Regions from separate parts of the Kluyvera fluvialis genome, predicted to be linked through region 3. Evidence: predicted binding sites of a transcription regulator. Region 3 holds the regulator's gene; each other region holds the start of a gene.
What was found. The regulator PurR, encoded in region 3, represses purine synthesis genes. The targets are predictions, from matches to a motif close to CANGCAAACGTTTGCNTG.
Positions count from the first base shown of each region.

Region 1 (3,279 bases), 2.2 Mb from region 3:
CCCCACGCTTTCGCACCTGAGCGTCAGTCTTCGTCCAGGGGGCCGCCTTCGCCACCGGTATTCCTCCAGATCTCTACGCATTTCACCGCTACACCTGGAATTCTACCCCCCTCTACGAGACTCAAGCTTGCCAGTTTCAAATGCAGTTCCCAGGTTGAGCCCGGGGATTTCACATCTGACTTAACAAACCGCCTGCGTGCGCTTTACGCCCAGTAATTCCGATTAACGCTTGCACCCTCCGTATTACCGCGGCTGCTGGCACGGAGTTAGCCGGTGCTTCTTCTGCGAGTAACGTCAATTGCTGCGGTTATTAACCACAACACCTTCCTCCTCGCTGAAAGTACTTTACAACCCGAAGGCCTTCTTCATACACGCGGCATGGCTGCATCAGGCTTGCGCCCATTGTGCAATATTCCCCACTGCTGCCTCCCGTAGGAGTCTGGACCGTGTCTCAGTTCCAGTGTGGCTGGTCATCCTCTCAGACCAGCTAGGGATCGTCGCCTAGGTGAGCCATTACCCCACCTACTAGCTAATCCCATCTGGGCACATCCGATGGTGTGAGGCCCGAAGGTCCCCCACTTTGGTCTTGCGACGTTATGCGGTATTAGCTACCGTTTCCAGTAGTTATCCCCCTCCATCGGGCAGTTTCCCAGACATTACTCACCCGTCCGCCACTCGTCACCCGAGAGCAAGCTCTCTGTGCTACCGTTCGACTTGCATGTGTTAGGCCTGCCGCCAGCGTTCAATCTGAGCCATGATCAAACTCTTCAATTTAAGTTTGATGCTCGTGAATTAAACTTCGTAATGAATTACGTGTTCACTCAGAGACTTGGTATTCATTTTTCGTCTTGCGACGTTAAGAATCCGTATCATTGAGTGCCCACACAGATTGTCTGATAAATTGTTAAAGAGCAGTGCAACGCGGCGTTAAGCTCACCGTTGCGAGGTGGCGTATAATACGCTTTCCTCTTTCAGAGTCAACCCTGAATTTCAGGATTTTTTTCTCTTCAACCGAACCGGCTATCTGGTGTGAAGTGATTCACATCCGCCGTGTCGATGGAGGCGCATTATAGGGAGTTCCCGAGAGTCCGCAACCCCTAAATTGCAGAAAAATGACTGACTGCTGCAATCCCCAGCAGAAACCCGCTTTATACCCATTTACACACAGAGTTATCCACAAATCGATGCCCTCACCGCCCTCTATCGCGCTCTCTTAGCCTTTATACGTAGGGTAAAAAAGAGGAACAAAAGGAAAGAGAAAAATTCGCGAGCGTTGCGCAAACGTTTTCGTTACAATGCCACCGCAAAACAAGGATGCCCCGTAAGGGGCGTTAGCTGAGTTTTTATCCAAGAATTCACCTAACGCTCTCTGTAATAGTCAAATCCAGGGGATTTACCATGCAACAACGTCGTCCAGTCCGCCGCGCTCTGCTCAGTGTTTCTGACAAGGCCGGTATCATCGAATTCGCTCAGGCACTTTCTGCACGTGGAGTGGAGCTGCTGTCTACAGGTGGCACTGCGCGCCTGTTAGCAGAGAAAGGCCTGCCAGTGACCGAAGTTTCCGATTACACCGGCTTCCCGGAAATGATGGATGGACGCGTGAAGACCCTGCATCCAAAAGTACACGGCGGCATTCTCGGTCGTCGCGGCCAGGATGATGCGATTATGGAACAGCACCACATCCAGCCTATCGATATGGTAGTCGTTAACCTGTATCCGTTCGCCGAGACCGTCGCCCGCGAAGGCTGCTCGCTGGAAGATGCCGTAGAGAATATTGATATCGGCGGCCCAACTATGGTGCGCTCCGCTGCCAAGAACCATAAAGATGTTGCGATCGTGGTGAAGAGCAGCGACTACGACGCCATTATTAAAGAGATGGACGCCAACGAAGGTTCCCTGACGCTGGAAACCCGTTTCGACCTCGCCATCAAAGCCTTCGAACACACCGCCGCTTACGACAGCATGATTGCCAACTACTTCGGCAGTATGGTTCCGGCCTATCACGGTGAAAGCCAGGAAGCCGCAGGTCGCTTCCCACGTACGCTGAACCTGAACTTCATTAAGAAGCAGGATATGCGCTACGGCGAAAACAGCCACCAGCAGGCTGCCTTCTATATAGAAGAGAATGTAAAAGAGGCTTCGGTTGCTACCGCAACGCAGGTGCAGGGTAAAGCGCTCTCTTACAACAATATCGCCGACACCGACGCAGCGCTGGAGTGTGTGAAAGAGTTCTCCGAGCCAGCGTGTGTCATCGTCAAGCACGCTAACCCGTGCGGCGTGGCGGTCAGCACCTCTATTCTTGACGCCTATGATCGCGCGTACAAAACCGACCCTACCTCCGCATTCGGCGGCATCATCGCGTTTAACCGCGAACTGGATGCCGAAACCGCACAAGCGATTATCTCTCGCCAGTTTGTTGAGGTGATCATTGCCCCTTCAGCCACGGACGAAGCGCTGAAAATCACCGCAGCCAAGCAGAACGTTCGCGTTCTGACCTGCGGCCAGTGGGCGCAGCGCGTTGCGGGCCTGGATTTCAAACGCGTTAATGGCGGTCTGCTGGTTCAGGACCGCGACCTGGGTATGGTGGGCGAAAGCGAACTGCGCGTCGTCACCAAACGTCAGCCGACCGAGCAAGAGCTGCGCGATGCGCTGTTCTGCTGGAAAGTGGCGAAGTTCGTGAAATCCAACGCCATTGTTTATGCCAAAGAAAACATGACTATCGGGATAGGCGCAGGCCAGATGAGCCGCGTTTATTCTGCCAAAATCGCCGGTATCAAAGCCGCTGACGAAGGTCTGGAAGTAAAAGGTTCCGCGATGGCGTCCGATGCTTTCTTCCCGTTCCGCGATGGGATTGATGCTGCCGCTGCGGCAGGCGTGAGCTGCGTTATCCAGCCTGGCGGTTCTATCCGCGATGATGAAGTGATTGCCGCCGCCGATGAGCACGGTATCGCGATGGTCTTCACCGATATGCGCCACTTCCGCCATTAATCTACGGAGCAGACGATGAAAGTATTAGTGATTGGCAATGGCGGGCGCGAACACGCGCTGGCCTGGAAAGCGGCGCAGTCGCCTTTGGTTGATACCGTATTTGTTGCGCCGGGTAATGCGGGCACGGCACTGGAGCCAACCCTGCAAAACGTCGCCATCGGTGTAACCGACATTCCCGCGCTGTTGAGCTTTGCCCAAAACGAGAAGATCGATCTGACTATCGTTGGCCCGGAAGCGCCGCTGGTGATTGGCGTCGTCGATGCGTTTCGTGCTGCAGGGCTGAAAATCTTC
Region 1 covers NZ_AP046142.1:4,618,223-4,621,501, forward strand. Annotated here, with positions in the region: rRNA gene AC6I4B_RS21780 (16S ribosomal RNA) at 1-774, opposite strand, end outside; gene purH (bifunctional phosphoribosylaminoimidazolecarboxamide formyltransferase/IMP cyclohydrolase) at 1,399-2,988, shown strand; gene purD (phosphoribosylamine--glycine ligase) at 3,004-3,279, shown strand, end outside.
Region 1: a site for PurR is predicted at 1,275-1,292, ahead of purH (bifunctional phosphoribosylaminoimidazolecarboxamide formyltransferase/IMP cyclohydrolase). Genes of this name have one in related genera too.

Region 2 (3,279 bases), 2.3 Mb from region 3:
CCACTGCCGCGCAAGGGGTTACTCTTTCTCTGGCGGGAAAATAAGATTCAGAACAATTGCCGTGATCCCACCGGCGGCAATGCCGGAGGAGAGCAGGTTTTTCAGCCAGTCAGGGGCAAACTGGAGGATCTGTGGCTGCTGAGAAACGCCAAGACCCACGGCCAGAGACAGGGCGATAATCAGGATCGCGCGGCGGTTTAGCGGCTCGCGAGAGACAATACGCACGCCAGAGGCCGCGATAGTGCCGAACATCACAAGCGTTGCGCCACCGAGCACCGGCTCAGGAATGTGCTGTACAAAACCACTCACCGCCGGGAACAGGCCCAGCACGATAAGCATCAACGCAACCACAAAACCCACATAGCGGCTGGCGACGCCGGTCAACTGAATAACGCCGTTATTCTGCCCGAAGCAGGAGTTCGGGAAGGTGTTGAAGATGGCGGAAACGCAGGAGTTGAGGCCGTTTGCCAGTACGCCGCCTTTCAGGCGTTTCATGTATACCGGCCCGGAAACCGGCTGTTCAGAAACGTCGGACGTCGCGGTAATGTCGCCGATGGTTTCCAGCGAGGTAATCATAAATACCAGCATCAGCGGCAGCAGAAGGTTCCAGTCGATACCCAGCCCATAGTACAGCGGGGTAGGAACCATGATCAGACTGCTGTTGGTCGGGGTGGTGTTTTCCGGCAACATGCCGAGAAGCCATGCCATCAGGTAGCCCGCCGCCATCGCGATAACCAGCGAAGCAATGCGCAGATACGGGTTGCGTTGGCGGTTGAGCAGGATAATCAGCCCTAATACGATCCCCGCAAGTAGCAGGTTTTTCGGTGCGCCGAAGGTGTTGTCGCTTATCGCTGCGTAGCCGCCGCCGATGGACGTCAGACCAACCTGAATCAGCGACAGGCCGATAATCATTACCACCACGCCAGAAACCAGTGGGGTGATGACGCGGCGCGCCAGATGCAGAACACGAGATAACACCATCTCAGTGCAGCTCGCCAGCATCAGTGTGCCGAACAACGCCGCCATCATGGTGGGCACGTCTGCGCCGCCAGTTTTTAATGCCGTGCCGCCCATAATCAGCGGCGCAACAAAGTTGAAGCTCGTGCCCTGAATCGACAGCAGGCCGGAACCGACCGGCCCCCAGGCTTTAATCTGAATAATGGACGCAACACCGGAAGCGAATAACGACATGCTGATAATGTGCTGGGTATCTTCGGCTGGCAAACCCAGCGCCTGGCAGATGAGCAACGCCGGTGTAATGACCGCAACAAACATCGCCAGCAGGTGCTGGAGCGCGGCAAAGAGGGTTTGCGGAAGCGGCGGGCGATCTTCCAGGCGGTAAATTAATTCGCTAGTTTGCTTATGCGCAACCGGTTGCGCATCGGCTTGTTCGAGAGTATTAGCGGACATCTCAGAGGCAATCCCGTGGTGGAAAAGTGGCGATTTTAGCGGACTGGTTGGTAAAAGCAAACGGTTGCTTTGATGATGCGCAAATTATTACGGAAAATAACCGGACAAACGGCGTGGGTTGGCGCTAACGCTATTGTGCAATAGATGAGTAACCATACATTTTCCTATCACTTTTTTAGTTTTCGTGCTTAAACTTTGTGCCGTGCCTCATGATGAGGCCATTACGACATGGGAAATTTGTCGCGTATGAATGGATCATGCGTTTAATAAGGAGCTGTAATTATGTTTCATCTCGATACCTTATCGACGCTCGTTGCTGCAACGCTGGTGTTGCTGCTGGGACGAAAGCTGGTCCAGAGCGTCGCCTTCCTGAAAAAATACACCATTCCTGAACCCGTCGCGGGTGGCCTGCTGGTTGCGCTGGCGCTACTGGTGCTTAAAAAAAGCATGGGCTGGGAAATCGATTTTGATATGAGCCTGAAGGACCCACTCATGTTGGCGTTCTTTGCCACCATCGGCCTTAACGCGAACATCGCCAGCCTGCGCGCGGGCGGTAAAGTGGTGGGGACATTCCTGATTGTGGTGGTAGGGTTGCTGCTGCTGCAAAACGCGCTAGGCATCGGCATGGCGAAACTGCTGGGGCTTGATCCGCTGATGGGCCTGCTGGCGGGGTCGATTACCCTGTCGGGCGGTCACGGCACTGGCGCGGCGTGGAGTAAGCTGTTTATCGAACGCTATGGTTTTACCAACGCCACCGAAGTGGCAATGGCTTGTGCGACGTTCGGCCTGGTATTGGGCGGCTTGATTGGCGGCCCGGTGGCGCGTTATCTGGTGAAGCATTCGTCGTCGCCGAACGGCACGCCGGACGACCAGGAAGTGCCGACCGCGTTCGAAAAGCCGGACGTGGGGCGGACTATCACCTCGCTGGTATTAATTGAATCCATTGCCTTAATTGCGATTTGCCTGACGTTAGGGAAGGTGATTGCGCAACTGTTGGCGGGCACGGCGCTGGAGTTGCCAACGTTTGTCTGCGTGCTGTTTGTCGGGGTTATCCTCAGTAATGGCCTGGCGCTGATGGGCTTTTACCGAGTGTTCGACCGCGCGGTGTCGGTGCTGGGGAACGTGAGTTTGTCGCTGTTCCTGGCCATGGCGCTGATGAGCCTTAAATTGTGGGAACTGGCGGATCTCGCCCTGCCGATGATTGTGATTCTGGCGGTGCAAACCGTGGCGATGGGGCTGTACGCTATTTTCGTCACCTATCGTTTGATGGGCAAAAACTACGATGCGGCGGTGCTGGCGGCGGGGCATTGTGGTTTTGGCTTAGGCGCAACGCCAACGGCGATTGCCAATATGCAGGCAATTACCGAGCGTTTTGGCCCTTCACATACCGCATTTTTAGTTGTGCCGATGGTTGGCGCGTTCTTTATCGACATCGTTAACGCATTGGTGATTAAGCTGTATTTAATGCTGCCGATATTTGGTTAAGACAAAAATGCCGGAGATAAACTCCGGCATTTTTTTACCTGCGGACGTCTTACTCTTCGTGATCTTCCCACGCTAACGCGCGTTTCACTGCTTTCTTCCAGCCGCTGTAGCGGAAGTTGCGCTCGGTGGTTTCGATGCCAGGGCGGAATTCACGTTCAATCACCGCTTTTTCCTGCAACTCATCAAGGTTCTGCCAGAAGCCGACGGCCAGACCCGCCAGATAAGCCGCGCCCAGCGCCGTCACTTCACGCACTTCCGGGCGCTCAACGCGAGTGCCCAGAATGTCGGACTGGAACTGCATCAGGAAGTTATTGGCCACCGCGCCGCCGTCTACGCGTAGGGCGTGCAGACGAATGCCGGAGTCAGCCTGCATGGCTTCCAGCA
Region 2 covers NZ_AP046142.1:127,858-131,136, forward strand. Annotated here, with positions in the region: gene AC6I4B_RS00625 (nucleobase:cation symporter-2 family protein) at 19-1,410, opposite strand; gene gltS (sodium/glutamate symporter) at 1,693-2,895, shown strand; gene glpK (glycerol kinase GlpK) at 2,945-3,279, opposite strand, start outside.
Region 2: a site for PurR is predicted at 1,464-1,481, ahead of AC6I4B_RS00625 (nucleobase:cation symporter-2 family protein). Genes of this name have one in related genera too.

Region 3 (3,279 bases):
AAGATAAGCGCATTGCGTCGCCCACGGTGCGATAACAGCAGCGTCATCAACGGAGCACCCACCATCACCCCAACCGCATAAGCGCTGATCAACATTCCCGCAACGGGAATTGAGACATCCACACCCTTCGCAATTACCGGCAAAAGGCCCATCGGGGAGAACTCGGTAGTGCCAATGCCAAAAGCCCCAATGGCGAGCGCCAATAATGGGAAATTAATTTTCATGCCATAACTCCGGTTAGCCGCATCGAGAGTGCGACATCAATATGATGTTAAAAGCATGACATTAATCACAGAAAAGCAGAAGCGTACAAAATAGCAAAAGATTATTGCTTATTTGCTAACAATCGGATGATGAGGGAGCGGCAGCCCCCTCACAGGGGAATTAATGCAGGATGGCAGTGAACGCTGCGGCGACAATCAGCGCAAGCGTTACAACGGTAGTAGAGAGCGACAGCTTAAGTTCGGTACTCATCAATTTTTCTCCTTTTTATTGCTACAGCAAAACTGACCTTACTCATTTTTGCACAGTTAATCATAAAAATCTTCACAGATTTAGCAGGATGTTTGTTTTTGCTCTTCCACTTTGCGTCAAGATAGGCCAAAATTCGACGCTTATTTAAAAGCGTACCGGCCATTGACCCCCTCCTGTCGTCCTGTATCGTTTTCCCGGCGAATCGCAATTCACAAATTGCGCCAGGGTGTGTGAAGGCAAACGTTTTCCTTTCGATTTTTTCAGGGGCAGGCCAGGGTCTGGAGTGAGATGGAATGGCAACTATTAAAGATGTAGCGAAGCGCGCAAACGTTTCCACTACAACCGTATCACATGTAATTAACAAAACGCGTTTTGTCGCCGAGGAAACGCGTGAAGCGGTCTGGGCGGCGATTAAAGAGTTGCACTACTCGCCAAGCGCCGTTGCCCGTAGCCTGAAGGTTAATCACACCAAATCCATTGGTTTGTTAGCCACCAGCAGCGAAGCGGCCTACTTTGCCGAAATTATCGAAGCCGTTGAGAAAAACTGCTTCGAAAAAGGCTATACGCTGATTCTGGGTAACGCGTGGAACAACCTGGAAAAACAGCGCGCCTATCTGTCGATGATGGCGCAAAAACGCGTAGATGGCCTGTTGGTCATGTGCTCTGAGTATCCAGAGCCTCTGCTGACGATGCTCGAAGAATATCGCCACATCCCAATGGTGGTGATGGACTGGGGCGAAGCCAAAGCCGACTTTACCGATTCGGTAATCGATAACGCCTTTGAAGGCGGCTATATGGCTGGCCGTTATCTGATCGAACGCGGTCATCGCGATATCGGCGTGATCCCAGGGCCGCTGGAGCGCAACACCGGCGCCGGGCGTCTGGCGGGCTTTATGAAAGCGATGGAAGAGGTACAAATCAACGTACCGGCTAACTGGATTGTACAAGGCGATTTTGAGCCAGAATCCGGCTATCGCGCGATGCAGCAAATTTTGTCGCAGCATCCTCGCCCAACCGCTATCTTTTGCGGTGGCGATATCATGGCGATGGGCGCGCTGTGCGCCGCTGACGAAATGGGGCTGCGCGTGCCGCAGGACATTTCGCTGATCGGTTATGATAATGTGCGTAACTCGCGCTTCTTTACCCCAGCGCTGACAACCATTCACCAGCCGAAAGATTCGCTTGGTGAAACAGCCTTCAATATGCTGATGGACAGAATTGTCAGCAAGCGCGAAGAGTCACAGTCGATTGAAGTCCACCCGCGTCTTATCGAGCGTCGCTCGGTTGCCGATGGTCCTTATCGCGATTACCGTCGTTAATCGCTTTTTGCGGATGCCCTACTCGGGCGTCCGCAGCCACTCTTGATTTAACGTTTCACTGTCGCCCAAATATTCCAGCAACCAGCTTAACGCCGGAGAAGCATCGCTTTGCTGCCACGTCAGGCAACAGGCGGCATCCTGGAAAGGGTTTTCCAGCTCCAGCGCGACCCATTCACCGCTTTCCAGCCACGGTTGCGCCACGTGCCCCGGCACCATCGCCACACATAACCCCGCCGAAATACAGGTTTCTGATGATGCCCAATCCGGCACGACCACCCTTTTTTGGTTATCCAGCAGCCAGGTTGTCCGTTTTGGCAACGAGCGCGAGGTATCTTCGCGCACCAACGATGGCCAGTTGCGCAACACATCGTCGCTCAATGGCCCCGTCATTTTCGCCAGCGGATGCGAGCCAGACACCACGCAGTGCCAGTTGAGCATCCCCATATCACGAAAGGCAAAGCGCCCCCCGACAGGAATCGCCTGCGTTGCGCCGATCGCTAACTCCACGCGACCGTCAGCTAATGCATCCCACACGCCGTTGAACACTTCCTGGTACACAATCAGCTCAACGTCGCTGAAATGACGATAGAAATCGACAATCAGTTGCCGGGTGCGCTGTGGCTTGACGATGTTATCCACGGCAATCGCCAACTGCCCGCGCCAACCATTCGCTATCTGCTGGCACTGCTGACGGGTGATCTGCATTTTTTTGATAACAGATCGCCCTTCTTTTAAAAACCATGCTCCGGCTGGCGTCAGTTCAACGTCACGATGGCGACGTTCAAACAGCGGCACAGCAAGCCACTCCTCTAACTGACGTACCGTGTAGCTTACAGCAGAAGGCACACGGTGCAGCTCCTGTGCGGCAGCGCTGAAACTGCCGTTACGCGCAACTGCATCAACCACTTCCAGCGAATATTCAGACCACATTTTCTGCCTGCAAAAATTTTGAATCCATGACTCAAATATTAGCGTTTCACAAGCTCGAATGCACTCTCTACACTCAGCGACTCTGTTCACTAACAATAAAAAGGGCGATTTATGCAACCTGGGAAAGGTTTTTTAGTTTGGCTCGCAGGGCTTAGCGTGCTGGGCTTTCTGGCCACCGATATGTATCTACCTGCATTTGCTGCCATCCAGCAAGACTTACAAACCCCAGCGTCTGCGGTCAGTGCCAGCCTGAGCCTGTTCCTCGCCGGTTTCGCAGTAGCACAACTACTGTGGGGGCCGTTGTCCGACCGCTACGGGCGCAAGCCCATTTTGCTGACGGGGTTAACCATTTTCGCTATCGGCTGTCTGGGGATGCTGTGGGTGCGCGATGGCACTACGCTGCTGGTACTGCGCTTTGTTCAGGCGGTAGGCGTCTGTGCGGCGGCAGTCACCTGGCAGGCGATGGTCACCGATTACTATCCACCGCAGCGCACTAACCGTATTTTCGCCACGATTATGCCGCTGGTCGGGCTGTCTCCGGCACTGGCGCCTCTGC
Region 3 covers NZ_AP046142.1:2,394,089-2,397,367, reverse strand. Annotated here, with positions in the region: gene AC6I4B_RS11440 (MFS transporter) at 1-224, opposite strand, end outside; gene cydH (cytochrome bd-I oxidase subunit CydH) at 385-474, opposite strand; gene AC6I4B_RS11430 (hypothetical protein) at 458-637, opposite strand; gene purR (HTH-type transcriptional repressor PurR) at 768-1,793, shown strand; gene punR (DNA-binding transcriptional activator PunR) at 1,812-2,723, opposite strand; gene punC (purine nucleoside transporter PunC) at 2,835-3,279, shown strand, end outside.